Regions from separate parts of the Rossellomorea sp. LjRoot5 genome, predicted to be linked through region 1. Evidence: predicted binding sites of a transcription regulator. Region 1 holds the regulator's gene; the other holds the start of a gene.

What was found. Region 1 encodes CtsR, which represses protease genes until heat stress. Its sites were predicted from a motif close to ATGGTCAATAAAGGTCAAACA; they were not measured.
Region 2: a site for CtsR is predicted at 13,692-13,712, ahead of clpP (ATP-dependent Clp endopeptidase proteolytic subunit ClpP). Genes of this name have one in related genera too.

What each region holds. Positions count from the first base shown of each region.
Region 1 is NZ_CAXUQN020000001.1:4,363,947-4,380,488, forward strand. It holds gene ACSQ2E_RS22375 (Mini-ribonuclease 3) at 1-241, opposite strand, end outside; gene cysS (cysteine--tRNA ligase) at 241-1,641, opposite strand; gene cysE (serine O-acetyltransferase) at 1,638-2,288, opposite strand; T-box leader at 2,360-2,579, opposite strand; gene gltX (glutamate--tRNA ligase) at 2,623-4,080, opposite strand; gene ispF (2-C-methyl-D-erythritol 2,4-cyclodiphosphate synthase) at 4,166-4,642, opposite strand; gene ispD (2-C-methyl-D-erythritol 4-phosphate cytidylyltransferase) at 4,635-5,339, opposite strand; gene ACSQ2E_RS22405 (PIN/TRAM domain-containing protein) at 5,420-6,511, opposite strand; gene disA (DNA integrity scanning diadenylate cyclase DisA) at 6,725-7,798, opposite strand; gene radA (DNA repair protein RadA) at 7,802-9,178, opposite strand; gene clpC (ATP-dependent protease ATP-binding subunit ClpC) at 9,373-11,820, opposite strand; gene ACSQ2E_RS22425 (protein arginine kinase) at 11,822-12,904, opposite strand; gene ACSQ2E_RS22430 (UvrB/UvrC motif-containing protein) at 12,901-13,449, opposite strand; gene ACSQ2E_RS22435 (CtsR family transcriptional regulator) at 13,470-13,931, opposite strand; gene ACSQ2E_RS22440 (IS1182 family transposase) at 14,616-16,070, shown strand; rRNA gene rrf (5S ribosomal RNA) at 16,214-16,330, opposite strand.
Region 2 is NZ_CAXUQN020000001.1:607,757-624,298, forward strand. It holds gene ACSQ2E_RS02960 (3-hydroxyacyl-CoA dehydrogenase family protein) at 1-600, shown strand, start outside; gene ACSQ2E_RS02965 (acyl-CoA dehydrogenase family protein) at 618-1,766, shown strand; gene ACSQ2E_RS02970 (thiolase family protein) at 1,791-2,978, shown strand; gene ACSQ2E_RS02975 (thiolase family protein) at 3,001-4,164, shown strand; gene ACSQ2E_RS02980 (enoyl-CoA hydratase/isomerase family protein) at 4,192-4,974, shown strand; gene ACSQ2E_RS02985 (PaaI family thioesterase) at 4,992-5,396, shown strand; gene ACSQ2E_RS02990 (MFS transporter) at 5,483-6,766, shown strand; gene ACSQ2E_RS02995 (NAD(P)H-dependent flavin oxidoreductase) at 6,818-7,951, shown strand; gene ACSQ2E_RS03000 (GDSL-type esterase/lipase family protein) at 8,108-8,824, shown strand; gene ACSQ2E_RS03005 (8-oxo-dGTP diphosphatase) at 9,255-9,713, shown strand; gene rapZ (RNase adapter RapZ) at 9,764-10,657, shown strand; gene ACSQ2E_RS03015 (gluconeogenesis factor YvcK family protein) at 10,654-11,616, shown strand; gene whiA (DNA-binding protein WhiA) at 11,677-12,624, shown strand; gene ACSQ2E_RS03025 (HPr family phosphocarrier protein) at 12,652-12,909, shown strand; gene clpP (ATP-dependent Clp endopeptidase proteolytic subunit ClpP) at 13,023-13,619, opposite strand; tRNA gene ACSQ2E_RS03035 (tRNA-Arg) at 14,208-14,279, shown strand; gene ACSQ2E_RS03040 (RNA-directed DNA polymerase) at 14,890-16,542, shown strand, end outside.

The sequences.
Region 1 (16,542 bases):
TGACAATCGATATCTCTTCTTCCGTTAAGAGGTCCTGATCGAACAATGTTCTGAGAATGGCCGCCTGCGCTTTAGCAGACACATACTTCGTCGCAGCCCTGTGAAGTTGATTCGGTTTGATCTTACCCTTGGTTAACAGGAGCTGCCGTACATATGTTTCATATACAGCATCCCCCATATAAGCCAGTGCAAGTGCATTGATTTGTTTCGCGTCGATTTTTTCGTTTGTCTCGTATAGCATTAAGATCCCCTTTTCCAGCGGGTGCCTTGAGGAGTATCTTCCAGGATGATATCCATGTCTTTCAGTGTGTCACGAATCTCATCTGCCAGTTGGAAGTTCCGGTCTTTACGCGCCTGAATACGCTTTTCGATCATTTCTTCCACTTCTTCGTCCAACATACCCGCTTCCTGCAACGTCAGTCCAAGTACAGAGAAGAAATCTTCAAACCGGTGCAGGAACCCGTCAATGACTTCTGTTGATGTATTTTTCTCCATCAAATAATAATTCGCCTGTCTTGATAGTTCGAATAGAATGGAAATCCCATTGGCAGTATTAAAATCATCATCCATGTCCGTAATGAATTGAGCTTTAAGCGCATGGATTTTGTCCAGCCATTCCTGATTGTTATCTGTTAAGTTTGTACTTGATTCCTTGCGATGCTTCAAATTTTCATACGCTGTCTTGATTCGATCTAAAGATGTCTCTGCATTCTGCAGAAGTTCTAGATTGTAGTTGATCGGATGACGGTAATGAACGGATAGCATGAAGAAACGAAGTACCTGTGGATCTTGTTCTTTAATAATGTCGTGAACCAACACGAAATTGCCGAGTGATTTCGACATCTTCTCGTTATCAATATTAATATACCCATTGTGCATCCAGTAATTGGCGAATGACTTGCCTGTAAGGGCCTCTGACTGGGCTATTTCATTCTCGTGATGAGGGAAGGTCAGATCCTGTCCCCCTGCGTGAATATCGATGGTATCCCCCAAATAGCGCTTAGCCATAGCTGAACATTCGATATGCCAGCCCGGGCGTCCTTCACCCCACGGGCTCCCCCAGGAGATCTCCCCTTCTTTCGCCGCTTTCCATAAAACGAAATCCAGGGCATCTTCTTTTTTGTCCCCTACATCGATGCGGGCTCCTGCTTTTAGTTCATCAATAGGCTGATGAGACAGCTTACCGTATCCATCAAACTTTCTTGTACGATAGTAAACATCTCCCTGGGATTCATAGGCATACCCTTTTTCTACAAGGGCTGTGATGAATTCAACAATGGTGTCAATATTATCTGTTACAGTCGGATGTACATCGGCTTTCCGGCAACCGAGGGCTCCCGTATCTTCGAAGTAAGCATCGATAAAGCGCTTGGCAATCGTCGGGACATCTTCTCCCAGTTCCTTTGCCGCTCTTATTAATTTATCGTCCACATCCGTGAAGTTAGAGACGAACTGAACATCGTATCCCCTGTATTCCAGATAACGTCTCACTGTGTCAAATACAATCGCAGGACGGGCATTTCCTATATGAATATAGTTATAAACCGTCGGACCGCACACATACATTTTGACTTTACCCTCTTCCATGGGTTTGAATTCCTCTTTCTGCCTTGTCAGTGTGTTATATAAACGAATCGTCATGATGATCGACTCCTTCCCTCATATTCCCTTAATAATGATTTCAATTCATTCACTTCTTTTTCAAGTTGTTTCATTCGGTCGTTCATCGGATCGGGCAGATCACAGTGATTCAGATCCTTCTGTATCTTCACTCCGTCCTGAATGACTACCTTCCCGGGAATACCGACCACGGTTGAATTGGGCGGAACATCTTTCAAGACAACGGATCCTGCCCCTACCTTAGAATTTTCCCCAACAACGATCGAGCCTAATACTTTTGCTCCTGTCGCAATCAATGCATTATCCTGGATCGTCGGGTGACGTTTCCCTTTTTCCTTCCCGGTTCCACCGAGGGTGACCCCTTGGAAGAGCGTGACATTGTCTCCGATTTCACACGTCTCGCCAATTACCACACCCATTCCATGATCGATGAAGAAGCGACGACCGATCTTAGCTCCGGGGTGGATCTCCACTCCGGTGAAGAAGCGGCTGACCTGTGAAATGACCCGAGCAATAAAAAAGAATTTACGTTTGAAAAATGCATGGGCAACGCGATGAGCCCAAATGGCATGAAGACCCGAATACGTGAGGATGACCTCCACATAATTCCTCGCAGCCGGATCCTGATCAAACACCACATCCATATCTTCCCTAAGCGACTTAAACATTTGGATCCATCCCCTTTCTTCTTTAAAAATATAAGCTGTTAACGATAAAAAAACGCCTCTGTCAATAAACTGACAGAGACGCTTTTAAAGGCGCGGTTCCACTCTGATTGAGAAGACAAACCTTCTCCAACTCGAATCCTGTTAACGGTAGGAAACCGCCTTTACCTACTCTATTTCAGTAACGGGCTCAGAGGTGCATTTCAGAAATTGAGGGGCTTAAACCACTTTCAGCCGGTGATGGTTCTCTCTACTAAGCATCCTTTTCTTACTTCTCCTCATCAACGCGATATCATTTGACTTGATACTCTTACTATATTACATATCCTCCAAAATGTTAACCTAAAAGACTTTGAAGACGATGTTTAACCGTATCTTTCCCTAAAAGCTCAATGGCATTCGGCAATTCAGGGCCATGTGTCTGGCCTGTAACGGCTACACGGATCGGCATGAACAGCTTCTTCCCTTTATGGCCAGTCGATTTTTGGACAGCTTTGATAGAAGATTTGATTTCTGCCGCTTCGTACTTTTCAAGTGCCGCGATCTCGTTCAAGAAAGCTTGAAGGACTTCTGGTACTTGCTCTTCTTCGAGTACCGCTTTCGCCTCTTCATTATATTCAAGATCTGTCTTGAAGAACATTTCAGACAGCTCCACGATTTCAGCACCGAAGCTCATTTGCTCCTGGTATAAAGAAATGACGCGGCTCGCCCACTCGCGCTGTTCATCGGACATGTTCTCATCCAATTTACCCGCACTGATTAAATGAGGAAGGGATAACTCCACCACTTGAGCCAATTCCAAGTTCTTCATGTACTGATTGTTCATCCATGTAAGCTTCTGATTATCGAACAGGGCAGAAGAAGTGGATAAACGTTCAGGATCAAAGATTTCAATGAACTCATCTTTCGAAAACAGCTCTTCTTCTCCTTTAGGAGACCAGCCGAGTAGGGCGATGAAGTTAAACAAAGCTTCTGGTAAATACCCTAATGCTTCGTATTGCTCGATAAACTGAATGATGCTTTCATCCCGCTTACTCAATTTTTTACGGCTTTCATTGACGATCAATGTCATATGCCCGTAAACAGGTGCTTCCCAACCAAATGCTTCAAAGATCATCAACTGCTTCGGTGTATTCGAAATATGATCTTCTCCGCGAAGAACATGTGAAATTTTCATCAGATAATCATCGACTGCAACAGCAAAGTTATACGTTGGTGTACCGTCCTTTTTCGCGATGACAAAGTCACCGATACCGTCTGATTCAAATGAGACATCCTCTTTCACGATATCATTGAAGGAATATACTTTGCCTGCGGGTACTCGGAAACGAATGCTCGGCTTGCGGCCTTCTGCTGCTAATTTCTCCTGATCCTCTTTCGTCAGGTTACGACATTTTCCGGAGTAGCGGGGCATTTGACCTGATGCTGATTGTGCTTCCCGTTCCGCTTCCAGCTCTTCCTCCGTACAGTAACACTTATAAGCCTGTCCGCTTTCTAACAGCTCATTTAAATACTGCTCATATATATGATTACGCTCGGATTGGCGATAAGGTCCGTATTCACCCGGCTTATCGGTACTTTCATCCCAATCGACCCCAAGCCACTGAAGGTACTTAAGCTGACTTTCTTCTCCACCTTCGATATTACGTTTCTTATCCGTGTCTTCAATACGGATGATGAACTTTCCACCTGTGCTGCGGGCGTATAGGTAATTAAATAAAGCGGTTCTTGCATTTCCAATATGTAAATGACCCGTTGGACTCGGGGCATAACGGACGCGTACTTCCTGTGTCATGTATGTTCCTCCTATAATCATTACTGTTTAAAGTCTATGACCTATTTTAACACCGTTAAGTATGGGAATAAAGCGAATTTATCCCCTACTTCTTTTTGATCAATATCGTGGTTTGTGCGGCAATCCCTTCGCCTCTTCCGGTAAAGCCAAGCTTCTCAGAAGTCGTGGCCTTAACGTTCACTTCTGCCATATCCGCTTCCAGTAACGTGGCGATGCTTTGTCTCATTTCGTCAATATAAGGAGCCATCTTAGGTTTCTGGGCAATGATCGTGCAATCGATATTCCCTAATTCATAGCCTTCCTTTTTCACAAGGGCCCATACATGCTCTAGAAGCTTTGCAGAATCTGCATCCTTGAACTCGGGATCTGTATCAGGAAAATGCTTCCCGATATCCCCTGCCGCAATGGCACCTAAACACGCATCCGCTACAGCATGCAACAGGACATCTGCATCTGAATGCCCCATTAACCCCTTTTCATATGGAATCGTAATGCCTCCCATGATAAGAGGTCTCTCTTCCACTAACTGATGAACATCAAATCCTTGTCCGATCCTAAACATGTTTCTCTCCTCCACTCATTTCCTCTCGCTTCTTCAAAATCGCCTCGGCAAAATATAGATCTTCAGGTGTTGTCAGTTTAATATTGTCATAATCACTTTCAACGACAGCGACCTCAATGTCCGACCTTTCCACCAGTGAAGCATCATCTGTACCAAGGAAACCATCTTGATCGGCTTCTTTATGTGCCTTTGTTAAAACGGAAACGCGAAAAGCTTGTGGGGTTTGGACCATCCACAAGCTTGAGCGTTCAATCGTTTCCTCGACTTCGCCATCCAGTACTTTTTTGATCGTATCTTTAACAGGAACCGCCGCAATGGCAGCCCCTGTTGAATATGTCTTTTCGACTAATTGGTGAATCGTGGATTCTTTAATAAATGGTCTTGCTCCGTCATGTACGAGAACAATCTCATGTTCAACCTCAAGCAACGCATTGTATACACTATGTTGTCTTTCTTCTCCACCATCCACAAGCTTCACGACCTTCTTGATGCCGTAGCGTTCCAACAGGGACTCGAACACCTGTCGCTCTGATGGATGTATGGCTAGATAGATTCCCTTACAACGGGTGTCATGCTCGAAAACACGCAATGTATGAATGATGACAGGACAGCTATTCAACTCAAGGAGCAGTTTGTTTTTGCCTGCTTTCATCCTTTTCCCTTGCCCTGCAGCCGGAATGACCACTTCATATTCCATAATATAACTCCTTTAACACACAAGTAATACTATTCATTATACCTTACTGCATCAATGGAGTCAGGCTGCAACCCGTTTTCTTACAGAGCTTTTTCCAGTTGCTTCGGTTTCGCAAAGATCATCCTGCCCGCAGATGTCTGAAGAACGGATGTTACAAGGACATCGATATACTTACCGATGTAATTACGCCCTTCTTCTACGACGATCATCGTGCCATCATCCAGATAAGCAATTCCCTGGTTATGCTCCTTACCATCTTTGATGACCTGTACCTTTAATTCTTCTCCAGGCAGTACTACCGGCTTGACGGCGTTGGCTAGATCATTGATGTTTAACACTTGTACACCCTGAAGGTCACACACCTTATTCAGGTTAAAATCATTCGTTACAACGATTCCATTTGTAAGTTTCGCTAATTTCACCAGCTTCGAATCCACTTCCTGAATTTCTTCGAAGTCCCCTTCATAAATCTGGACCTCAACAGGAAGCTCCTTTTGAATGCGATTTAAAATATCCAGCCCCCGGCGTCCGCGATTTCGCTTCAATACATCGGAAGAATCGGCAATATGCTGGAGCTCTTCCAGTACGAATTGTGGAATCACCACGATTCCTTCTAAAAAGCCTGTTTGACAGATATCCGCGATACGTCCGTCAATGATTACGCTCGTATCCAGTATCTTAAGGGTCTTCACACCCTCTTCATCCAAATCCTCATCTGTCCCTTTTTTCTTACCTCGATTTGCCGTGCCGAATAGATTGACCAATTCATCCCTTTTCTTAAATCCAACCTGGAATCCTAAATATCCAAGAAGCAATGTTAATAGAATGGGAACCACCGTGTTGACGATGGGAATCTGCATTTGATTGAATGGGATCCCAAACAAATACGCAACAAATAAACCGATAATCAGGCCTAAACTGCCAAATAACAAATCCGTTACCGGTGCCTTTACCAAGCTATCTTCAAACCACTTGACGAAATTGACGACATACTCGACTGCCCAAAACGTAAGAATATAAAAAATGATGGCACCAAATATAGCAGTCATATAAGGGTTATTAATTAAAGGAATGTCCGATAAATTTATGACGGTAAATAATTCGGGAAGTAGAAATATCCCCAGTGTTCCCCCGACAATGAGGAAGCACGCTTGAACGATTCTTTTTAACATTCCCTCACCTCCTCCTACTCATTATAAACAATTTACTATTTTTGAAACGTCTAAGCCTTGAAAATTTGAAATTTAATCCAACGGAAACGATTTTGATACACTTATCCTATTTTACTAGCTTCCTTAAATGAAGGCTAACACGTCTAATTCAAGCTGTCAATTTTTTGGAAATGATACAATCATACCATTTCCTGCAGATATAGGCCTCGATACCTACAGCTGTCGATCTGCAAACGTCTGTTCCTTAATCAGTTTTAGACCCTCTTTGATTTTCCTTGCCCTCACTTCACCGATCCCTTCGACTTCATCCAAATCATCGACTGATGCCCTCACTACATGGGGGAGGGTCTCAAATCTCGTGATAAGATTTTCAATGATCACAATAGGCAGACGGGGGATCTTATTCAACACGCGGTATCCTCGTGGATAGATGGCATCATCGTGATGGACATATCCGTGGTATCCGAGTAATTTTAATAGGACATTATCCTCTAACACTTCAGAGTGAACAAGTTCCTGGAACTTATAGAGAAGCTCGAACGGTTTGATATTTCTTTCCAGGGAATAGTCCCTGATGATGAGCATAGCCTCATCTTCAATATCCGCCAACAGTTCATTCATCTGAAGGCGGATCAATCTGCCCTCGACACCCAGCTCGCTGAGATAGGTCAATAACTCATTCTTGATCCTGAGAACCATCTCGAAACGGTGAAGAACCTGCAGTAAATCGCTTTGGGTGACAAGCTCCTCAAACTCAAGTACGGACAGATTAGAAATGCTTTGATCGAGAACCACCTTATATTTCTCCAAGGTTTGGATCGCCTGGTTGGCTTTCGTCAAGATGACAGAGATGTCCTTTAGAGCATATCGGAAATTCCCTTGATACAGGGTGATGACGTTTCTCCGTTGAGAGATGGCAATGACAAGGGCATTTGTTTGTCTCGCGACCCGCTCTGCCGTCCGATGTCTCATACCCGTTTCCGTGGAGGGTACGTACACATCGGGAGCCAACTGTGCGTTTGCCAAAATAATCTTCGTTCCCGCTTCATTCAGAATGATGGCCCCATCCATCTTGGCCAGTTCATACAGGTAGCTGGGAGAGAATGCACAATTGATATGAAAGCCCCCGTCCAGAACAGATTTCACCTTATCATTGTACCCAACAACAATAAGTCCCCCCGTATTGGCTCTCAGCACATTATCAATGCCGTCCCTGATCGGGGCACCCGGAGCAACGAATTGCAGTATATCCGACATGGACTTATCTCTTGCCTTCTTATCTTCCATTTCTTATCCTCCTAAAATAATTGACAGTGCTTCATTGATGTTCGATACCCCCGTGATCTCTATATCAGAAGGAGGCTGCCACCCGCTTAAGTTATTCTGGGGAATAATCACTCTCTTAAAACCCAACTTGGCTGCTTCCTGCACGCGTTGTTCAATTCTTGATACCCTTCTGATTTCACCTGTTAAACCGACTTCACCTATGATGCAATCATGGGCACTGGACGCCCTATCACGAAAACTTGAAGCGATACTTGCAGCGACCGCCAAATCAATCGCCGGTTCATCCAGTTTCACCCCTCCAGCCACTTTCAGATAGGCATCCTGCTGTTGCAAAAGCATCCCTGCCCGCTTCTCCAATACAGCCATGATCAGTGAAACCCGGCTATGATCAATCCCTGTTGCCATCCTTCGGGGGTTGTTAAAACTAGTTGGGGTCACAAGAGCTTGAATCTCCACAAGAACCGGTCTCGTTCCTTCCATCGAGGCAACGACCGTGGAACCTGCCGCACCTTGTGAACGCTCTTCAAGGAATATCTCAGAGGGATTGGCCACTTCCTCAAGTCCCAGTTCCTTCATTTCAAAAATCCCCATCTCATTCGTAGATCCGAAACGGTTCTTCACCGCTCTTAAAATACGATAGGAGTGATGACGTTCCCCTTCAAAATACAGTACGGTATCCACCATATGCTCCAACAAACGAGGTCCTGCAATTGAGCCTTCCTTAGTAACATGCCCTACAATAAAGATGGCAATGCCCTTTGTTTTCCCGATTCTCATCAGTTCAGCCGTACACTCCCTTACCTGGGATACACTACCGGGGGCAGAGGTCACGTCAGGATGAAAGACCGTTTGAATCGAGTCGATGATGACGAAATCCGGTGAGATTTGCTCAATCGTTTGATGAATCAGCTCAAGATTTGTTTCCGCAAATATATATAAATCATCTGATTTCACATGCAGTCGATCTGCCCGGAGCTTGGTTTGCTTGATGGATTCCTCTCCGGAGATGTATAACACCTTCTGCTTCTGATCAGCAAGCTGAGCCGAAACTTGAAGCAGTAAAGTGGATTTTCCGATCCCCGGGTCTCCACCAATCAATATAAGTGAACCTGGTACCACGCCTCCCCCAAGCACACGGTTCAACTCTTTCGACTCGGTCAATACCCTGGGCTCCTGCTTGGTTTCGATGGAGATCAGCTTCTCTGCTTTAGAAGGTCCGGTATTTTCTGAGTGCATAAACGACGTCCTGGGTTTTTTCCCGGTCATCTCAACCTCTTCCACCATCGTATTCCACTCGTTACACCCCGGACATTTCCCCATCCATTTAGCAGACTCATACCCACAAGATGAACACACAAATTTAGTCTTTTTCTTTGCCAATCTATTCTTCCCCTCTTTTACTCTATTTGTACTCCTACCCATTCAGGATAATACCATTTGGAATGATTGTATCCGTTTTATGTATCAGATTCAATCGAAAAGCGGAGCCGGCTTGATCACGTCCGACAAGCATCCATTATGATAAAAGAGGTACACGAAAAACATATACGTGTACCTCTTCATCACCCTTGCTATTATGTCGGAGTATTGGCTGCTTCCTCTTCTTTAACTTTTACAACAAACTCACTGTCTTCTACGTCGATTAAAATATTCTGCCCTGTCAGCACTTTTCCTCTTAATAATTCTTCTGACAGTTTATCCTCTACATGTTTCTGAATGGCCCGACGAAGAGGTCGTGCACCATATTCGGGATCGAACCCTTCATCTGCTATTTTCTCTTTGGCAGCAAGTGAAAGTTCTAAATGAATATCCTGCTCTTTCAAGCGGGTTGTCAATTGGTTGGACATCAATGTCACAATCTCTTTCAAGTGATCTTTTTCAAGGGAATGGAACACGATGATTTCATCGATACGGTTAAGGAACTCAGGTCGGAAAGCACGTTTCAGCTCTTCCATGACCTTTCCTTTCATATCTTTATAATCCTGTTTCCCGTCCTGAATATTGAACCCTACGTATTTATTGCTCTTAAGGGACTGGGCACCAACGTTTGAAGTCATGATCAATACCGTATTCCTAAAGTCTACGGTTCTACCTTTTGAATCTGTCAAACGGCCATCCTCCAGTACTTGAAGGAGAATGTTGAATACATCTGGATGTGCTTTTTCGATTTCATCTAAAAGAACGACCGAATATGGCTTGCGGCGAACCTTTTCCGTTAACTGTCCGCCTTCTTCATATCCTACATACCCTGGGGGTGAACCAACCAAGCGGGAGGTCGAATGCTTTTCCATGTACTCGGACATATCAATACGGATCATCGCATCCTCATCACCGAACATAGACTCGGCAAGCGCCCGTGCCAATTCCGTTTTCCCGACTCCTGTAGGTCCTAAGAAAATGAAGGAACCAATCGGACGCTTCGGATCTTTCAGGCCGGCCCTTGCACGGCGCACGGCTTTTGATACCGCAACGACTGCTTCTGATTGCCCGATGACTCTGGAATGAAGGATTTCCTCTAATTTGAGTAAACGATCCGTTTCCGTTTGGGCCAATTTCGATACCGGTACTCCCGTCCAGTTTGAAACAACCTTCGCAATATCTTCAACAGTCACTTCTGTATTTTCCTGCCCTTGCTTTTCTTTCCATGTGTTCTTTGTTTCTTCCAGCTCTTCACGAAGCTTTTGTTCTGAATCTCTTAGAGAAGCTGCTTTTTCAAATTCCTGGCTTTGAACCGCTGCATCCTTCTCTTTGCGGATTTCTTCCAGCTTTGCTTCGAGCTCTTTCAAGTTTGGCGGCGTCGTATAAGAACGTAAGCGCACCTTAGAACCTGCTTCATCAATTAAATCGATTGCCTTATCCGGTAAGAAGCGGTCTGAAATATAGCGATCAGAAAGCTTCACTGCCGCGTCAATCGCTTCATCCGTAATCGACACGCGGTGATGCGCTTCATACCGATCACGTAACCCTTTAAGGATCTGGACGGACTCTGCTGCCGTCGGCTCATTGACTTGGATTGGTTGGAAACGGCGCTCAAGCGCTGCATCCTTTTCAATATATTTGCGATACTCATCTAATGTTGTGGCACCGATACATTGTAATTCCCCTCGTGCAAGGGATGGTTTTAAGATGTTGGAAGCATCAATGGCTCCCTCAGCCCCACCTGCTCCGATTAAAGTATGGAGCTCATCGATGAAGAGGATGATATTACCCGCCTGACGGATTTCATCCATGACCTTCTTCAGTCGGTCCTCGAATTCCCCGCGGTATTTCGTACCTGCTACAACCGTACCCATATCAAGGGTCATAACGCGTTTGTCGCGCAGGATTTCAGGAACTTCATTGGCGATGATCTGTTGCGCGAGGCCTTCTGCGATCGCTGTCTTACCTACCCCAGGCTCACCAATTAACACCGGGTTATTCTTCGTACGACGACTCAGTACTTCAATTACACGCTGAATTTCCTTGCTTCGGCCAATGACCGGATCCAAGCTGCCTTCACGGGCAATGGCTGTCAAATCACGGGCTAAACTGTCAAGTGTGGGCGTATTGGCATTGGCGTTGCCTCCACCCTGGTGATTGCCTGCATCATTACTGCCAAGCAACTGCAATACCTGCTGTCTTGCTTTATTCAAGCTGACACCCAGATTACCGAGTACCCGGGCGGCCACTCCTTCACCCTCGCGGATCAATCCCAGTAAAATATGTTCCGTTCCTACATATGAGTGACCCAGCTTACGGGCCTCATCCATGGAAAGTTCAATCACTTTCTTCGCACGAGGTGTGTAATGGATCGTTTGAGATTTCTCGCTTCCTTTTCCGATCAACCCTTCGACTTCCTTCTGGATCTTTTCAGGGCTCAGTCCCAATGCTGTAAGTGCCTTGGCGGCGATACCTTCACCTTCGCGGACAAGTCCCAATAAAATATGTTCAGTACCAATATTACTGTGCGACAAACGAATCGCTTCTTCTTGAGCTAATGCCAATACTTTTTGGGCTCTTTCTGTAAATCGACCAAACATCATATTATTTTTCCTCCTCACATGTATCTTTATCTAACTTAATTCGTTCCCGAATCAAAGAAGACCTTCTTATATCTCGTTCATTTGGTCTCAGTGGACCTCCAGAATATTGTTGTAAAAATCCAGGCTGGGTTAAAATCATTAGTTCATTCAATATATTCTTAGATATCACTTTGATGTATCCTAAATCGATTCCAAGTCTGACATCCGATAAACACTTCGCAGCTTCCTTGGACTCAATGATCCTGCTGTGCTCCAGGACCCCAAGAGAACGGAAAATCCTATCTTCTAATTGTATGTTTGACGTTTGAACTAATGCGTCCCTTGCCGTTTGTTCTTTCTCGATGATCTGTTTCACAACACTCAACAAGTCTTCTACGATGTCCTCTTCCGACTTACCAAGTGTCGTTTGATTGGAAATCTGAAAGATATTCCCAAGCGCTTCGCTGCCTTCTCCGTATATCCCTCTTACCACTAACCCCAATTGATTGATCGCAGGAATGATACGGTTTAATTGCTGCGTTAACACAAGTCCCGGCAAGTGCATCATGACAGAAGCCCTGAGTCCCGTCCCCACATTGGTAGGACAAGTCGTTAAGTAGCCATGCTTCTCATCAAACGCAAAGTCAAATTCACCTTCAAACCAATCGTCGATCTGATTGGCTTTCTGTAAAGCTTCCTTCAGTTGCAGACCAGGATATAAACACTGTATTCGAATATGGTCCTCTTCGTTTACCATTATGCTAATATCTTCCTCACTTGATAAAAGGACAGCTCCGTAGTTCGTTTCCTCTGCCAGATTCGGACTAATGAGGTGTTTCTCCATTAATACCCTCTTTTGGAGAGGCTGAATCTCACTTGTAGGTAAAAATTCTAATTCTCCTAAATTCTTTGGATATGATGTAAGTTTCTCCTTTACCTGATTCACGATCTCCCGCGCTTCTTCAGAAGAGTAAAGAGTGGAAAAACGGAAGTCAGTCAGATTCCTCGCTAGTCTTACCCTCGAGCTGAGGACAATATCCGAATTCGGTCCCTCCTCACTCATCCAGGAACTGACGGCATTACTCAGGAACTTCTCAAGACTCATTCTTTATCGCCTCCCTCTTTCTTTATCTCCTTTTCCAGGGAGCGGATTTCGTCTCGGATCTCGGCTGCTTTCTCAAACTCTTCATCCGCAATCATCGTTTGCAATTCAGACTTCAACTGCAACACCTTCTTTTTCACATGGATGGCTCCACCCATACGCTCCGGAACCTTCCCGTGATGTTCGACATTGCCACTATGAACACGCTTTAATACAGGAGTTAGTTCATCTTTAAACGTTTCATAACAATGGGCACAACCAAAGCGACCCACATTTATGAACTGATGAATCGTCATTTTACATTTTTCACACTGTAAAACCTCTGTCTTAGGAATCTCAGTTTCCTTTGCCTGCTTAAATGCAGGAGCTATATTAAGAAGACCTGCCAATAGATTGTTCACAGAAAAGCCGGGAGAAGAATCAAACATAAACATCTCACCCTTATCCTGAGCACATTGCTCACATAAGTGAACCTCTGTCTTTTCCCCGTTTACCACCTTGGTAAAATGAAGGGTCGCAGGTCTTTCATTACACTCTTGACAAACCATCCCATTCACCTCTTTAACCCTTACTCATACTTCAATGTATCCAGCATGGCTCTAAGCATTCTTCCTCTCAGGATATCCCGTTCCGGTAATTCGACCATGATGACCGACCGATCCATCACACTGAGCATGATCTTGGCTTCCCTTTCGGAAATGATCTCTTCTTCCACTAACCGAAAAACAATATCAGCTGCCGTATTCTGGCTGATCGTTTGTGTAATCAGTGCCACCAACTGATCAATCAAGTGAACCTGATCGTGGGCCTTCACCTTCATGATCCGGATGTATCCACCGCCGCCACGTTTACTTTCTACTACATACCCTCGTTCGATGGTAAAACGGGTATTAATCACATAATTAATTTGAGAAGGAACACATTGAAACTTATCAGCGATCTCGCTTCTTTTAATCTCGACTATCTCACTTTCACTCAGTTCTAACACATTTTTTAAATAATTTTCAATGATGTCGGATATGTTCCTCATCAAACCTCCTCCTCATTTTGACTTTGACTATATTTGACTATAATTATACAACCGCGTTTTAAACTTTGCAATTATGAAGTTTGACCTTAGAAGTTTTCCTGTTTAAGGAAGGTTTTAAACGTGTGAAAGTGAGATTGTTGGATAGAAATTTGAAAATGGGGCACTGGGTGGGTGGGAGTTTTGTGAACGGGGAATTGGTGGGAGTCGATTTCAAGAGGATTTAAAGTTTGTGTTGTGTTGTGTTGTGTTGTGTTGTGTTGTGGGTTGCTGGATTGGGTGTTTATGTGATCAATTCTTAATGAAAAGTTTAGAGAATCGTAATTCGAGATATTTTAGTGGTCTCTTTTATAGCAATCCTGCTGATTTGACTGGTGAAATGTGTGTGGCTTTTGATGAATTCGTGTTGATTGCGTCGTTTTCGAAGGTGACTGCGTCATAATTTTATTAATTGCGTCATTTACACCCTTAATTGCGTCATTTTTTCGTTTATTGCGTATTTTTCCAAATAATTACTTTTTATACACTCATCCTTATCTAACAGTGAAACCAAAAAAAGAGTAACCCCTAAGGAGGCCACTGAAAAAGTCCCTCATTTACTAAACAGCGTATCTTTCTTCGAGAAATCGAAGAAAGATACGCTGTTTTCTTGTAAAATGAAGATATTACATAAAAGTGAGGGATTGGATGCTTGACCATCAGTTATCAATGAACGTAAGTCAATTTGGGGGATTGTATGATGTGGTTGTACCTCAAGATCACCTTCTTCGTAAAATCAATAAACTTGTAGACTTCTCCTTTATCTATGACGAATTAAAGGATAAATATTGTCATACGAATGGACGAAACGCCGTCCATCCTATTCGCATATTTAAATATCTTCTTCTAAAGACCATTTATACATTATCCGACGTGGATCTTATTGAAAGAACCAAGGTGGATATGTCGTTTAAGTTTTTCTTAGAAATGGCACCAGAAGACGACGTTATTGATCCCAGTTTATTAGCCTACTTTCGACGTAAGCGATTGGAGGACGAAGACTTACTAGACACATTGATTAACAAAACGGTTGAAATCGCTCTTGAAAAAGGAGTGATTCGATCCAAGTCGGTCATTGTAGACGCTACTCATACAAGTTCCCGTTATAATCAGACTTCCCCTGTCGAAGTGTTGAGAAATCGTTCGAAAAAAGTGCGGAAAATGATTTACTCCATTGATGAAACGATGAAAGAAAAATTCCCGACTAAACCCACGGAGGATACGATTGAAGCTGAGTTGGAATATACTCAAAAGCTAGTGAAAGTCATTGAGAAAGAACCCACATTAACCGATTTCCCAAAAGTAAAAGAACCATTAAATCTACTCAAAGAGACCGTCGAAGATGACTTATTGGAACTTCAACAGTCGGAAGATCCAGACGCACGAGTCGGTCATAAATCAGCGGATTCATCCTTTTTTGGATACAAAACACACTTAGCCATGGTCCAAGAGAGAATCATTACCGCCGCAACGATTACAACAGGTGAAAAAACGGATGGAAAAGAGTTACCTACGTTAATTGAAAAAAGCAAAAAAGCTGGGATAGATGTGAAAGAAGTCATTGGTGATGCGGCTTATTCGGAGAAGAAAAACCTTACGTACGCAAATGAAAATGAGATTGAGTTAATCGCAAAGCTGAACCCTTCTGTCTCTCATGGATATCGAAAAAAGGGAGATGAGTTTGAGTACAATAAAGATGCCGGCATGTACGTATGTCCTGCAGGACATATGGCTATAAGAAAAGCACGACAAGGGAAGAAAAACCAATCCACCAATCAAACGGATACATACTATTTTGATGTGGAAAAATGTAAAAGTTGTCCTTTTCAAGAAGGGTGTTATAAGCTCGGAGCGAAAACCAAATCCTATTCGGTTAGTATTAAATCAGAAGAACATACGAAACAAATTGAATTTCAAAATAGTGAACATTTTAGGGAGAGAGCAAAAGAACGATACAAAATCGAAGCAAAGAATAGTGAACTAAAACACAGACACGGATATGAGATCGCCTCATCGTCGGGTCTAAAAGGCATGCGCATACAAGGAGCCATGGCCATATTCACCACCAATTTAAAACGAATCATTAAATTAATGGATCAATAGAAGGGAGAAAGCCTCCTTTTTCGTCTAAAAAAATGGCCCGTTTGGAAAAATTCACTCCAAACGGGCCATTTTTTATTTAACTATCTCTGAGAGGCCATAGTTCTTCAGTGGCCTCCCCCTAAGAGCTACTCTTTTTCCTATTTGCCTGGCGACGTCCTACTCTCACAGGGGGAGATCCCCCAACTACCATCGGCGCTGAAGAGCTTAACTTCCGTGTTCGGCATGGGAACGGGTGTGACCTCTTCGCCATTATCACCAGACGACTATTCAATTGAAGGGATTGTTCCTTCAAAACTAGATAAAGAATTGATGTCAAGAAAGCCGAATATCGACCCATTGTTGTATCTACTATTACAAGTAGACAGTAATCCAGCTCCGGCGGCTAGAGACTCGAGGTCATTTCAGTTCAATCAGCTGAGGGTAAAAAGCACCCTCTTCTGATTGCCCAGAAATGCTTGTCGTCTCTGTTCAA
Region 2 (16,542 bases), 3.8 Mb from region 1:
GTCATTGAAGCGGTTCTTGAAGTAATGGAACTGAAGGTCGGGATTTTTAAGCAATTGGATGAATACGCTCCTAAGCACGCCATCCTGGCAACCAATACTTCTACCATGAGTCCAACAGAGATTGGAGCTCAAACGAACAGACCACCTCAATGTATCGCCCTTCACTTTTTTAACCCCGTTCCAAAAATGAAATTAATTGAAGTGATCTGTGGATTAGAAACTTCCGAAGAAACGGTGGCTAAAAGTTTTCAGTTCGGAGAAACCATTGGGAAAGAATGTGTCAGGATCAACGAATTTCCCGGCTTTGCCGTCAGTCGCATGAATTGCCTGATCGGCAACGAAGCGATGAAGATGGTAATGGAAGGCGTAGGGAGTATCGAAGACATCGATAAAGCGATGAAGCTGGGACTGAATCATCCCATGGGGCCTTTGGAGTTAGCGGATTTAGTCGGATTGGATACGAGGCTCCGTAATATGGAGTATCTCTATAAGACACTCGGTGAAACCTATCGTCCCTGCCCTATTCTTACAAAGTACGTGAAAGCGGGAAGATTAGGCAGGAAAACAGGCAGAGGTTTCTACGAATATAGCAAACAATAGTGAAAGAGGTGAACAGGATGGACTTTCGTCTAAGCGAAGACATTCAATTTTTGAAAAAAGGTGTACGTGATTTTGTCCAAACAGAGGTAGAGGCTGTGGCAATGCAGATCGAACAAGAGGATAAAATCCCCGACCGGATTAAAGAAATGTCAAAAGAATTGGGCCTGTTCGGATTAAGCATTCCGGAAGCCTATGAGGGGCTTGGAATCGGGATGGTGGGAAAATGTGCACTGTATGAGGAGATCGGAGCTACGCACAACGGTTATACCACTCTGATTGGGGCACATACGGGGATCGGGACGGTCGGTATTGTAGAAATGGGCAACGAGCAACAAAAGCGTAAGTATTTGCCTGCCATGGCCAGGGGTGAAAAAATCGGGGCGTTTGCGTTGACTGAGCCTGGTGCAGGTTCTCATGCCACGAATCTAAAAACATCGGCTGTAAAAAAGGGAGACAAATACATCTTAAACGGTACGAAGCATTATATTACAAACGCGACAGAAGCAGATATATTCACAGTGATGGCTGTGACAGATCCGGAAAAGGGTGCAAAGGGTATTACATCCTTCATTATAGAAAAAGATTTCCCGGGGTTTCACGTCGGGGCAGTGGAGCGGAAGATGGGGCTCAGGGGATCCCATTCAGCTGAAATCATTTTAGAAGATTGTGAAGTGCCTGTTGAAAACGTATTGGGAGAAGAAGGACAGGGATATGTCAACGCACTAAAGATACTGGCAAACGGGCGTGCCGGATTGGCAGCGCGCAATCTTGGTTCGTGCCAGAAACTTCTGGATTTAACTGCAACATACGCGCAAGAACGAATTCAATTTGATGTCCCGATCTTCGAACATCAAGCTGTGTCTCATATGATTGCTGAAATGGCAGTAGATGTTGAGTCACTAAGGTCATTTACATACAAGGTAGCATGGATGGTCGATGAAGGAATGAAAGTGATAAAAGAAGCGGCTATGCTGAAACTATTTGGTTCAGAAGTATACAACCGTGTAGCAGATAAAGCTGTTCAAGTTCACGGAGGCATCGGGTATATTGCAGATTATCCGATTGAGCGTTTTTTCAGGGATGCCAGAATCACAAGGATATATGAAGGAACATCTGAAATACAGAAAAACATCATAGCTGGGCAATTAAAGAAAGAGTATAGCTGACGAGAGCAGGGTGGGAGGAAAAAGATGCGAGAGGAAATCGTCATTGTAAGCGCTGTCCGGACGCCGATCGGCCGCTATGGAGGTGCTTTAAAAGAAATCAGCTCCGGTCATTTAGCGAGTCTTGTTATAGAAGAGGCAGTAAAAAACGCGAACATAGCGGCTGAACAAGTAAGTGAAGTCATTTTAGGAGAAGTAAGACAATCAACGGAATCATCGAATGTTGCCAGAGTAGCGGCATTAAGGGCAGGGATACCGGCCACTTCACCAGCATTTACAGTCAACCGATTATGTGCGTCCGGCATGCAGGCCATTACCTCAGCTGTACAGCAGATAGACTCCAACCAAGGAACAATCATTGTGGCTGGGGGAACAGAAAGTATGAGTCGAGCCCCCCTTTATTTAAGGAATGCGCGCTTTGGAGGAGATCGGTCAATTCTAGTAGATTCAAACAAAGAAAACGGTCAGCAACCACAAGAATTATATGGACATCATTTGGGAATGGGAATCACAGCGGAAAATGTAGCTGAAAGATATGAGATCTCAAGAGAAGATCAGGACACTTTTGCAGTAGAGAGTCAACAAAGAGCTGCAAAAGCTATGGGAAATGGAACTTTCAAAGATGAAGTCGTCCCGGTAATGATCCAACAAAAAAAGGGAATGGTTACAATCGATCGAGACGAACATCCCCGTCCTGAAACAACGATTGAAAAACTGTCGGGTTTAAAGCCCGCTTTCAAGGAAAGTGGAACGGTTACAGCAGGTAATGCCTGCGGACGAAATGACGGAGCTTCTGCATTAGTATTAATGAAAAGAAGTGAAGCTGAACGATTAAAGAGTAAGCCACTAGTAAGGATAGTAGACTGGGCCACCACGGGAGTTTCACCAGAAGTCATGGGGATTGGACCGGTGCCGGCGGTAAAGAAATTACTGCAAAGAACAGGGAAGACAATAGAGGATATCGGGCTTTTTGAGCTGAATGAAGCTTTTGCTTCTCAAGCATTGGCTGTCATTCGAGAGCTGAGTCTGAATGTTAATAAAGTGAATGTAAATGGAGGCGCGATTGCCCTTGGTCACCCTGTTGGAGCAACTGGAGCCCGGATAGTCACTACCTTATTACACGAGATGGTACGCAGACAAGAAAGGTATGGGATTGCTACCCTTTGTGTGGGTGGTGGGCAAGGCATGGCGATTATGCTTGAAACCATTTTATAGATTTAAATAAGGAGAGGATGTTATGAAACAGCCTGTTATTGTATCCGCCGTTCGGACCGCCATTGCCAAACAAGGAGGGACTCTCGCTAATATGGATCCTTCCATGTATGGAGCTGCTGTGATGAAGGAAGCGATTCAGCGTGCACATATAAGAGCAGAGGACATTGATGATGTCATCTTTGGAAACTGTCTGGCTGGGGGAGGGAATATGGCCAGGCTGACACTGCTTGAAGCTGATTTACCTCTTTCCATACCCGGCATGACCATTGATCGTCAATGTGGTTCAGGAATTAATAGTATAGGTCTTGCTGCTGATCAAATCCGGGCAGGTCGTGGAGAGGTCTTTCTTGCAGGTGGCTCCGAAAGCATGTCACGGTCACCATATTTACTTGCACCCCAAAGTAGACCCTATGATCGAATGCCTCCTCAATTTGTAAAAAGAAAACTTTCACCAGATCGTATCGGTGATCCTCCTATGGGAATAACAGCGGAAAACTTAGCTGAAAAGTATGAAGTAACGAGGGAGGAACAGGATTCATTTGCATATGAAAGCCAACAAAAGATGGCCAAAGCGATCAATAGTGGGTATTTCAAGGAACAGATTGTCCCAATTTCTATTACGAATAGAAAAGGAGAATCCTATTCTTTCAATCAAGATGAACATGTTCGTCCGAATACGACATTAGAAGATTTATCAAAGCTTTCTCCCGTATTTAAAAAAGGGGGAAGTGTAACAGCCGGGAATTCTTCTGGTGTCAATGACGGGGCATCAGCTGTTGTTCTTATGTCAGAGGATCGGGCAAATGAAAAAGGAATAGCCGTATTAGCGAAAGTGAAGGAGTGGGCAGTTGCGGGAGTGGACCCAAATACAATGGGAATTGGTCCAGTCCCTGCTGTTCAAAAAGTACTTCGAAGAACAGGTCTATCTCTTCTTGATTTCGATTTAATTGAGTTTAATGAGGCGTTCGCTGCTCAGGTGCTTGCTTGTCAGCGGGAACTATCCATGGACATGAAAAAGGTTAATGTAAATGGAGGGGCCATTGCTCACGGTCATCCCATCGCAGCAACCGGGGCCATGCTCATTACAAAGTTAATATATGAAATGGAAAGACGTGATGCAAAACGTGCTCTTGCAGCAGCTTGTATAGGCGGAGGACAAGGCATTGCTTTAATACTTGAACGGTAGAGAAATGAAGAATGGAGGGATATAGGTATGTTTACATTTGCAAATATAGACGTGATTAAAAAAGGACAGCTCGCTTATATCGTAATCAATCGTCCTGAACAGAGAAATGCTCTGACGAAGGAAACATTAGGAGAAATAACAGAGGCTTTAGAAGAAATAAGGAAAGATGAAACAGTAGCGTGTCTGGTCTTTACAGGGCAAGGAGATAAATCGTTCGCTGCCGGAGCTGATATTGGCCAGCTGCGTGAAAAATCGGCGCTTGATGCATTAAGTCCATGCGGAATGCAAGATGTGTACAATTTAATAGAGTCTTTCGAGAAGCCTACTATTGCTATGATTAATGGGTATGCTTTGGGCGGCGGATGTGAATTAGCCATGGCATGTGACATACGGGTCGCCTCGACCACTGCCAAGCTTGGTTTGCCGGAACTTAATTTATCCATTATCCCCAGTGCGGGAGGAACGCAGCGTCTAGTCAGGATTGTAGGAAAAGGAAAAGCACTGGAAATGATATTAATGGGTAAGGTGATGGATGCCGAAGAGGCGTGCCGAATTGGTCTTGTGTCAGAAGTAACCAAGCCTGAAGACCTTGAAGAAAAGGTAGAAGAAGTGGCGGGTCAAATCCTGTCAAAAGGCCCTTTAGCTGTAAAGTTGGCTAAGATTGCTGTAAATCTGGGATCTGACGTGGACATGAAGACGGGGTTGATGATCGAAAAGCTTGCTCAAGCCGTCCTCTTTTCTTCAGAAGACAAAAGAGAGGGAACGACGGCATTCCTGGAAAAACGAAAACCAGAGTATCAAGGCAGATAAGAAGGGGGAGGCGGAAGTTGCCAATTACAATAGAGGATATCCGCGAAAAATTTAAAGATAACCCGTTTTTTTCCCATATAGGGTTTGAAATCGTGAATTTTGAAGAAGGAAATGTGAAAATCAAGCTGGATATTAAAGACTATTTGCTTAATATAAACGGAACCCTCCATGGGGGTGTTCATGCCACTATGCTGGATTATATTCTCGGCATGGTCACGCGGTCCGTCACGAAAGCAAAGGTAGTGACAACGAGTTTAACCGTTCATTATCTTTCCAGTATTTCAGAAGGTGAAATCTTCGCAGAGGCCAAAGTTCTTCAGCAAGGATATAAACTTGCTTTCACTGAAGGGGAAATTAAGGATAGTCAAGGTAATATTCTGGCAAAGGGAATGGGGACGTTCAAGCTGGTTCGGGAGAAGTGATTTTTTGTTCATTATATTAGTAATCGTTTCCACTCCTAACTCCTTTTTTAACCTAATAAATAATAACCAAGAAAAGAGGGATTCATATGCGGTGGTTTGTTCTTCTAATGTTATTTTTCGGTGCAGTGATTAATTTCGCTGATAAATCAATCATTGGGCTTGCGGCACTTTCCATCATGAAAGAACTGGATTTATCCTATGCAGAGTGGGGGCTTGTAGGAAGCAGTTATTACTGGCTTTACCCTGTAACCGGAATTTTTGGAGCTGCATGGGCAGATCGAATTGGAGCAAAAAAAGTCCTTGGATTATTAATGTTAACATGGGCCATCCTGCAATTTGGTGTCTTAGCGATTGCTGCTTTACCACTATTGGTTGTATACCGGGTTTTATTGGGGGCATTCGAAGGCCCATTTAGTCCAGTTGCCTACAATCATGCAGATAAATGGTTCCCGGCAAAACAAAGAGGATTTGCAAACTCTGTTGTAGTTGCTGGTGGAACTGTCGGAGCAATGATTGTTGCACCGCTGCTGGTGGCATTGATTACTATATTAGGATGGAAGGCAGCTTTTGCCTGTCTCGGTCTGGCAAGTATTGTATGGTTCTTCTTATTTCAATTTTTCACGAAGGAAAGTCCTGTTAAAAAATATCAGGAGGTTCAGAAGAAAAAGAAAGAAAAGCTGGGGAAAATAAATGTAAAAGATTTCTTAAAGCTTCTTGGTTCTCATTCAGCTTTATTTACGACATTAGCGTATTTTTCCACATATATCCTTGTTGTCTGGTTTTCTGTCTGGCTACCTATTTATCTAGTAGAATCAGTGAAAATGTCTCCAGGAGAAATGGGATACAGTGTGGCGGTTATTGGAATTGTTTCAGTCTTTATATATACAGGGGTTTCAATGCTATCTGATTATTTATTTAAGAAAAGCGAAAACTGGCGTGTATCAAGGATTTTTGTAGTTGCTGGAGCGATGATACTGGGATCTCTCTTATTGGCATCCATTACTATTTTTCAAAATCCGTTATGGGTCATCATCGCCATGTGTTTAGCTAAAGGGTTAACCTATTCTATTTTACCGATTGGACCAACCATTATGATTAATGAGTGGCCAGAACGTGGTGCATTGATGACAAGTATTTTAACTTCTTCAGGTAATGTCGCAGGAATCATTGCTCCGATTTTAACTGGTTATATAGTTGGATTGGCTGGAGCAAATAAAATTGCAGGTTATAACTTATCTATTATGTCAATGGCCTTTCTTGTTCTGATTTTTGGTATATTATTTGCTCTTTTTGTTAAACCGTCTATAGCGAAAAATAAGGTTGAACTGCATGATGATTTATCTGAAAATTCTAATATTAAGTATTCGTGACGACGATTTCCCCCACTACTTTTTTAACCAACGGCAAAAGTAGAAGAGCATGTGAATGTTAATAACTTTTCTTTAGATGTTTCCCATTCTGTTGTCTACCCTGGTTGCATGCCTTTGGATAGGGCATGCATCTTCTTTTTTAGACTGGTTATTGTGAATTGCGAAAGTAGAGGAATGGTTGCAAACCGAATTAAAAGTTTGGAGGAGGAAAATATGAAAACACGTATTACAGAACTACTGAAAATTCAATATCCAGTTATTTGTGGTGGTTTATACAGAATTGGGCGTGCTCCTTTAGTAGCTGCTGTTTCAGAGGCGGGAGGGCTTGGGATAATGACCTCTGCCACTTTTGAAACGGCGGAGGAACTGCGTCATGAAATAAGAAAAGCAAGAAAATTAACAAAAAAACCGATTGGCGTAAATATCAATTTATTTCCCAGCGTGAAAAAAATGCCAAACGAGGCATATATAGATGTATTGCTGGATGAAGGGATACGGATTGTGGAGACCTCGGGCAGAAATCCTGAACCTTATATGAAGATATTAAAAGATAATAACGTAATCGTTATCCATAAAGTCGCAGGAGTAAAATATGCCAAGACAGCCGAGAGGGTAGGATGCGATGCAGTAACTGTAGTGGGATTTGAAGCTGGGGGTCATCCAGGGATGGAAGATGTGGGGAATATCGTTTTAGTTCCCCAGACAGTGGATGCAGTTTCTATTCCGGTTCTTGCAGGAGGTGGGATCGCAGATGGACGCGGATTGGCTGCGATGCTTGCTTTAGGGGCAGAAGGTATAGTAATGGGTACGAGATTTTTAGCATCTCAAGAAGCAATGGTCCACGACAATGTGAAGAGATGGATGGTACAAGCATCAGAAATAGATACGGCATTGATTCAGAAATCAATTGGTTCAACTTCGAGAGTGGGCAGAAATGCGATTGCTCTTAAAGTGCTGGATGCAGAAAGTAGAGGAGCTACATTGGAGGAACTCTTACCTTTTATTTCAGGCAAGAGGTCGGCAAAGGTCTTCAACGAAGGAGACCTCGATGCGGGTGTTTTTTCATGTGGTCAATCCGTAGCAAGAATCCGGGAAATTCAAACTGTAAAAGAAATCATTTCAGAGGTGGTAGGTGAAGGAAGACAAACAACGGACAGGATGAGAAATATTTGGAGTGATACATAGACACACCTATAATCCAGAGGTCCGTCCCTCTTCACTTCTTCTGCACCCCAAACCGGCAACTAATTTCCATAAATATACAGGGTTATAACCCCTCCAACAGGGAATAACGACTATTATGAAAGTCATCTCAGTTTATTTCGGAAGGTCGGATCAATAATGAAAATGTTAAAAATCGCAGGGGTTGTCGTACTGTTTGCTCTTATTCCTGTCGTCTACTTCAGTTTTTTTGCAGATGAGACAGAGTCCTCATCAAAAAAACGGGTGATTGCATTGGGGGATTCCCTCACTTACGGCTATGGTGATAAGAAGGAAACAGGTTATATCGGGCGGTTAGAAGAGAAAGTAAATAAAGAACAAACCAAGAAGTCGTATAACTTTCAAAACCTTGGGATACCGGGACAGCAGTCGGATCAATTACTCGCACAAATCGTAAAGCCTGAGGTTGCCGAGGATTTAAGTGAAGCGGATGTATATATCATCAACATTGGAACCAATGATCTAATCAAGAACAATGGTGGAGACTTGTTCCCTTTACACCACGATGAAATAATGGAAGCGAAAAAGGACTATCTCGATCATCTGGATAAGATCCTGAATATTGTCGGGACAGCGAGCAAAAAAGCGGATATCATCGTGTTGGGATTGTATAATCCGTATCCTGACAAGGACAGCGATAAAATTGAAGCTTATGTGGATGATTGGAATAAGTCAATGAAGAAGGAAGCAGAAAAACATGAGAATGTGAAATATGTATCAACCAATCCACTATTTAAAGGAAAGTCTAAAGAAAACTATTTCCATGACTCCCTGCATCCTAATGGAAAAGGATATGAATTAATGGCAGATCAAATTATGAAGAATTATGACTTTTAACTTTATTTTTACAATGTTCGGGGGAATTCGGGGTGGTTTGCGAATCTCCGATTGAAACATTAACAATTCCGTAATACCGTTTTAAATCTGTTGTAACACTAGTGAAACAATTTTCGGGTAATATAGATAATAAGAAATTGACCCCCTTTTAAGTAATAAATCCCGTAGATGACACAGGAATCGCCTGTGTCTATTTTTTTTGCCTTTTTTTCTGTTATAGTGATTGGGGAATACCTGTACCAATCATTTGCAGACTCCTCAACATGTCAAAACCTGTCCCAATATCTTTCGATTTCAATCGACACGTTTTCAGGCAGGCGGAGACATTGTAGCTTGTCTTCAATCATAGTATAATGTAAGGAATGAAGTTGACTGTAATCGGGACTGATCCATTCATCGATCCCGAATCATCAAGATTGAGGTGAAGGTAGTGCAACGTGTCACAAATTGTTTATATCTGGATGGAGACAAGGTGCTCCTTCTCCAAAAGCCAAGAAGAAACTGGTGGGTAGCCCCGGGTGGAAAGATGGAGTCCGGAGAATCGATCAGGGATGCCGTCATCCGGGAGTATCGTGAGGAAACGGGCATCTATTTAAAGAATCCTGATTTAAAAGGCGTCTTTACGTTCATTATTAAAGACGGTGATCAAATCGTTTCGGAGTGGATGATGTTCTCTTTCTTCGCAACAGAGGCGGATGGAGTCAATCTTCAAGAATCAGCAGAAGGTAAGATCAAATGGCATCCTATTGAAGACATCAAGAATTTGCCTATGGCTGAAGGGGATTATCATATTCTGGACTACCTTTTGCACGGAAAGAATACGATATATGGAACCTTCACCTATACTCCAGATTTTAAATTATTATCATATCGACTGGATCCAAGTTAAACAACGAACTTTTTATATAGAATATTACGATAGAAAAGCGGGGGAAGAGCATGAGTACAGGTTCTGCAAACGATGTTCAATTGGTCATCATAACGGGTATGTCCGGAGCTGGCAAAACCGTTGCCATTCAAAGCTTTGAGGATTTGGGATTCTTCTGTGTGGACAATCTGCCGCCCACTCTTCTGCCAAAATTTTTGGAACTGATGAAAGAGTCCGGTAATAAAATGAATAAGGTCGCCCTTGTCATGGATCTCAGGGGAAGGGAATTCTTCGATCATCTATTTAAAGCATTGGATGAATTGGCGGAAACATCATGGGTATCGCCTCAGATCCTCTACCTTGATGCAGATGATTCATCCCTGGTCAGACGCTACAAGGAAACACGCCGTTCACATCCATTGGCTCCATCAGGCTTGCCTCTTGAGGGGATCCGTCAGGAAAGGGAGCTCCTCGAGGAATTGAAGGGGCGTGCCCAGCTGATCTATACCACTTCCACCATGAAGCCAAGAGAACTTAGGGAAAAGATTTTAACGGAATTCTCGGTGAACAAGAAAACGATCTTCACGGTGAACGTCGTATCCTTCGGTTTCAAACACGGGATTCCCATCGATGCCGATCTGGTGTTTGATGTACGCTTCCTCCCGAATCCCCATTATATCGATCATATGAGACCGAAAACGGGATTGGATGAAGAGGTATCAACCTATGTGTTGAAATGGAATGAAACGAATAAATTCATCGAAAAAGTAACCGATTTACTCTCGTTCATGCTTCCCCAATACAAGCGTGAAGGGAAGAGTCAGCTTGTCGTGGCCATTGGATGTACAGGCGGGCAGCATCGTTCGGTTGCGTTAGCAGAGTATCTTGGACATCATTTCGAAAATGACTACCAAACAAAAATTTCTCATCGAGACATCCAGAAGAGAAAGGGTCTAACAACATGACACATACACCCAAGGTCGTCGTGATCGGGGGAGGGACCGGCCTGCCGGTCCTTCTCAGGGGATTGAAGCGACACCCGATTGATATATCGGCCATCGTCACCGTTGCAGATGACGGCGGCAGTTCCGGTCGTTTGCGGGACAGCCTGGACATACCTCCACCGGGGGATATACGGAATGTCCTCGCTGCCCTGTCGGAAGTAGAGCCACTGGTTGAACAAATGTTTCAGCATCGATTTGAAACGACGAATGAACTTTCCGGTCATGCCCTCGGGAACTTGATCATCGCGGCCCTTGCTTCCATTACGGGAGACTTTGTCCATGCGATTCAGGAAATGAGCAGGGTATTGAATGTGAAGGGAAAGGTACTTCCGTCAGCGAACCAGAGTGTCATCCTCAAGGCTGAAATGGAGGATGGGACGATCGTGACGGGGGAATCCGCCATTCCGAAAGCCGGCAAGAAGATCAAACGTGTCTTCCTGAAGCCGGACAGCATCAAGGCATTAGGTGAAACGTTGCGGGCCATCAAAGAAGCCGATTTAATTGTGATGGGACCGGGAAGCCTATATACTAGTATCTTACCGAATCTCCTTGTCCCTGGAATTGGCGAAGCCGTCTGTCAGGCGGAAGCCAAAAAGATGTACATTTGCAACATCATGACCCAGGCAGGGGAGACACTGGATTATTCAGCGAGCGACCACGTGAAGGCGTTATACGATCATTTAGAAACTCCAAGCATTGATTATATCTTGGTAAACAAGAAACAGGTGCCTAAAGAGGTACAGGAAAGATATAATGAAGAGCAGGCAAGCCCCGTTCATTTTGATGTGGATAAATTAAAATCCATGGGCTTGGAAGTGATCGCAGAAGAGATCCTTTCCTATGAAAATCATCTCGTCCGTCATAACACAGAGAAGGTCGCGGATATTATTTATTCTTATTTGAAAGAATCAACCAACTGATATACAACGGAAATTTCCTGCGTAAAAGGTTGTGCAAGCGTTTGCTAGGAGGTGATGGGGATGTCGTTTGCGTCTGAAACGAAAAAAGAACTGACTAATATTGAAGTGAAGGATTGCTGTGCAAGTGCAGAGCTTTCCGCATTGATTCGGATGAATGGTTCATTGTCCTTCTCGAATCAAATGCTCGTCGTCAATATTCAAACCGAAAACGCCGCCATTGCCAGAAGAATCTATACATTAATCAAAAAAGGGTACGACACCCCGGTAGAGCTTCTGGTTCGGAAGAAAATGCGGCTGAAGAAAAATAATGTGTACATTGTACGAATCAAAGAAGATACCAAGATGATCCTCGAGGACCTGAAAATACTGGGTGAACATTTCACCTTTATCCATAATATAGCGGAAGATCTGATCAAAAAGAAATGCTGCAGGCGCTCGTACCTACGGGGAGCGTTCCTTGCCGGCGGTTCGGTCAACAATCCGGAAACATCATCGTATCATTTAGAAATCTTTTCTCTTTATTCTGAACACAACGAAGCGTTGTCCGAGCTGATGAATTCCTTTGGCTTGAACAGTAAGACACTTGAACGGAAAAAAGGCTTCATTACGTATTTGAAGGAAGCGGAGAAAATCACGGAGTTCCTGAATATCATAGGGGCACACAACGCCCTGCTTCGATTTGAGGATGTACGGATCGTCCGTGATATGAGGAATTCCGTTAATCGTCTGGTGAATTGCGAGACGGCTAACTTGAATAAAACCATCGGTGCAGCCTTGAGACAAGTAGAAAACATCAAGTTTATCGAAAGACATGTAGGATTGCAGGTTTTACCCGATAAATTAAGGGAGATAGCAGAGCTTCGAGTGAACTATCAGGATGTCACGTTGAAAGAACTGGGGGAAATGGTGTCAGGCGGCACGATCAGTAAATCAGGAATCAATCACCGCTTACGGAAAATCGATCAGCTGGCAGACAAGTTAAGAGCGGGAGAAAAGCTCAATACCTAATTAAGGACAAAGGGGAGAGAAATGATTATGGTGGAAAAACAAGTAGAAGTGAAATTGAAGACGGGTCTTCAGGCGCGACCGGCGGCATTATTCGTGCAGGAGGCAAACCGCTTCTCATCTGAAATCTTCTTAGAAAAAGATGGGAAGAAGGTCAATGCCAAAAGCATCATGGGTTTAATGAGTCTAGCGATCTCCACCGGATCTGCCATCACATTGGTAGCAGACGGAAGCGACGAAGAAGAAGCGCTCGACGCCCTTGAAGGATTCGTTCAAAAAGAGGCGTAAACGTTCAACTTCAGAAAAAGCCGGTGACCAGGGAGTGGTCATCGGCTTTTTCTATCGGTAGAGGATACAAAAAAACCCCCTTCCCGGAGTCTGGAAAGGGGGTTTTTTGGTTCTTATTTATTATCCATTTCGTTACGGGTGATGATGCGGTCGATCAATCCGTATTCAAGCGCTCTTTCAGCTGTCATGAAGTTATCGCGGTCCGTATCTTTTGAAATCACTTCAAGAGGTTGACCAGTGCGATCAGCAAGGATTTGATTCAATTTTTCGCGAAGGAATAGAATGCGCTTCGCAGCGATTTCGATTTCCGTCGCCTGACCTTGAGCACCACCAAGTGGTTGGTGAATCATCACTTCAGCGTTTGGAAGGGCTAAGCGCTTGCCTTTTGCACCAGCTGCAAGAAGGAACGCTCCCATTGAAGCCGCCATACCGATACAGATCGTCTGTACATCAGGCTTGATGTATTGAATCGTATCGTAAATAGCCATACCTGCCGTGATGCTTCCGCCAGGAGAGTTTATGTAGATTGAGATATCCTTCTCCGGATTTTCAGATTCAAGGAAAAGAAGTTGTGCTACAATGGAGTTCGCCACATTGTCGTCAATGCCGCTTCCAAGCATGATGACACGGTCTTTCAATAAACGTGAATAAATGTCATACGCACGCTCACCACGGTTTGTTTGTTCAATAACTGTAGGAATTAAATTCATCCTCGTTCCTCCTTAGAAATTCTTTTTATTTGTTGGAATTACTTATTCACTTTGTATTGTAATCATACACCCATGGTCAATAAAGGTCAAACTAAACGATTCCTTTATTACCCTGTATATAAATCCTTTCTACATGATACCCATTGATACCTTTTTTAAACAGTTCGCTATTTGTAAAGTTTATGAGTTCCTATATGTGAGATAGCACTCACTTCTTCAAGATATAGAGAAGGTCCTTCTTAGAAAAGTATCGTGTAGAATTGAAGACCGTTTCTTTCCGCTGCAGGCACTTGCTTTCCGGCGGGGCGTGAGTTGAGCCTCCTCGGGCTTTGCCCTGTGGGGTCTCAACTTTCCCGCTATTCCCGCAGGAGTCAAGTGCCTTCCGCTTCAATCCACTTTGTGGTCCTTTAAAAGGATAGAGAATGAGTAACAGCAAATCCTGTTAGAATTAACTAATTACAAGGAAATCCCCACTACGCTTTTAAATGATATTAATTGGAAAGTAAAAAAAGACATATACGATAATATCTATTGCAAACAAGTAATATCTGGCTTATAATATATATTCGTGACGGTTATTCATTTCATGCCCTCGTGGTGCAACGGATAGCACGTAAGATTCCGGTTCTTGAGATGGGGGTTCGATTCCCTCCGAGGGCGTACTAAATTTTTGAAACCATTGCGTTTTTTACAAACGTGATGGTTTTTTTATGCTCATTTTTAATGGGTACAGTTCATTCATAAATAACGAAAAGCACCACGTATACCTCAAATCGTTCCTATAAGTAATTTTAGGAGTGATTCCCATCAAACGAAGAAAATCGGTCTCCATCTCTCTAGCCAAACAAACCTTCTAATCTATCTCTGCAGTTACACAAGATTCTTCAAACGAAGAAGCAGCAGAAGAATTTTTTAGACATTTGTTCTGCAAATCACAACATTGCCAATATATGATTTTTTGTTTTTTCCTATTTTGGCTAAATTCCCAGCTCTATCTATAATTTCATATTCATTATTATCTTGCTCGTCCAAATAAAACAGCTCCTTTTATTTTATAGAAAAATTAATGTATCGAGCTGGTATCAATATGAATGTTATTGATATTAACAAAATTAAATTCAAGAAATTATCTACTCAGAAGAAACTAGACTATGTCTATAACTTAGCAGCGGGTTGGACCTTAATCGATATATTTAAGTGTTGTTGGTATAATTAGGGAAGTGTAAAAGAAATGGTATAGAACAAAAGTTCATTTAGAAAGGTGAAGATAATGCCCATTAACAGAGGTTCGATAAAAAAGTATATAAATAATATAAAATTTGGAAAATACTTTTCAATAAGCTACCTTATAAAGTATGGTTATTTTGATTTTAAATACAATTCAAAACAATATAAAGAAGATTATATATTATCGAATATGTTATTTAAAAAGGTATTTAATACAAATGGGTTAGAAGGTAAATATATAGAAATAGAGAAAAAGGTAAATTTCAGTTCAAAAAAAGAAACAGTACCTATCGAGTTATCAATCTATAAAAACGAAGATGAAAGGAGAATATATAAGCTCCCCAATATTTATTCTTATATTTGTCTGTGTAGACACCTTTCAGAATACAAAGATATATATATGGGAATTTTGGGTTCAAGTAATCAGTCAATCTCAAAGGGATTTTATAGTTCTTCCTTTTTAACAGGTAAAATTATGCGTGAGGATAACAGGATAGGAAAGAGGAGACTTTTTAAAACTGACGTTCAAAATTTTTATCCAAGTATATATACCCATTCAATTCCATGGATTTTAGTAGGTAAAACTGAAGCGAAAAAGAATAAGAATGATAAAGGAAAATACTATAATATACTTGATGCTTTAATTCAAAAATGTCAAATAGGGGAAACACATGGTATACCTACAGGAAGCTTTGCTTCTAGATTAATTGCAGAAATTTATATGTGTAAGCTTGATGGGAAATTAAGTGAATATAAATATGTAAGGTATGTTGATGATTTTGAGTTTCCTTACAATTATGAAAGTGAAAAGAGTGAATTTTATAAGGATCTAAATAAGGAACTAAATAGTTTGAATTTAAAAATCAAAGTTGAAAAAAATCAAGTAGACTCATTTCCCTTTAAAGAGGGTAACAATTTAGCTTTTTTCTTCGACTATTTTGAAAACAGTGAAAAGAAAATTAAAACTCAACAAAAAAGAATTTATAACTTTATTGACGAGAGCATTTTTAAAGAAAGAGAAGGTTATAAAGGTTCATTAATCTTAATGTTTAAGGCGTTGAAAGATAGTATAGCTAAAGGACAGTTACATCAAGATACTTTTACAACTCCTATGTTAAATAAGTTATTTAATTTAGTTTTGATGAAACCTAATTTGTCAGTAAATTATCTAGAATTTGTAGATGTTTTGGAAGAGGAAAAAATAGAAAATGAATTGAAATATGGAATTTATAAAATAAAAAAGCAAATTCAGGAAAATATAAATCTATATATTGATTTGAATTACAGTCAAGAATTATATTCATTACTAACTATATTTTTCTATCTAGATGTTTTCACAGTTTGTTCTAGACAACAATTATTAAAAGTTATACAAAATATGGATGATTTAAGTTCGATTTTGGCATTAGAAATATTAATAAAAAATGCAAGTAATATTGATGACAACCTATTTAAGTTAATTGAAATAAAGCTTCAAAATTCAACATCTTGGGAGGAAGAGTTCTGGCTTTTTAAATATCATTTATTTTTTAGAGTTCATGAAGATAAAAATACAAACTTATATAAGGAATATAAAAATTATCTCTACAATAATTACAATAATGGAGTTCAAAAATCCAGATTTTTCAATCAGAATAACTTGAGAAAAATTGATACACCGATTAACGTAGTATGGCAACACGCAAATAGTGACCAA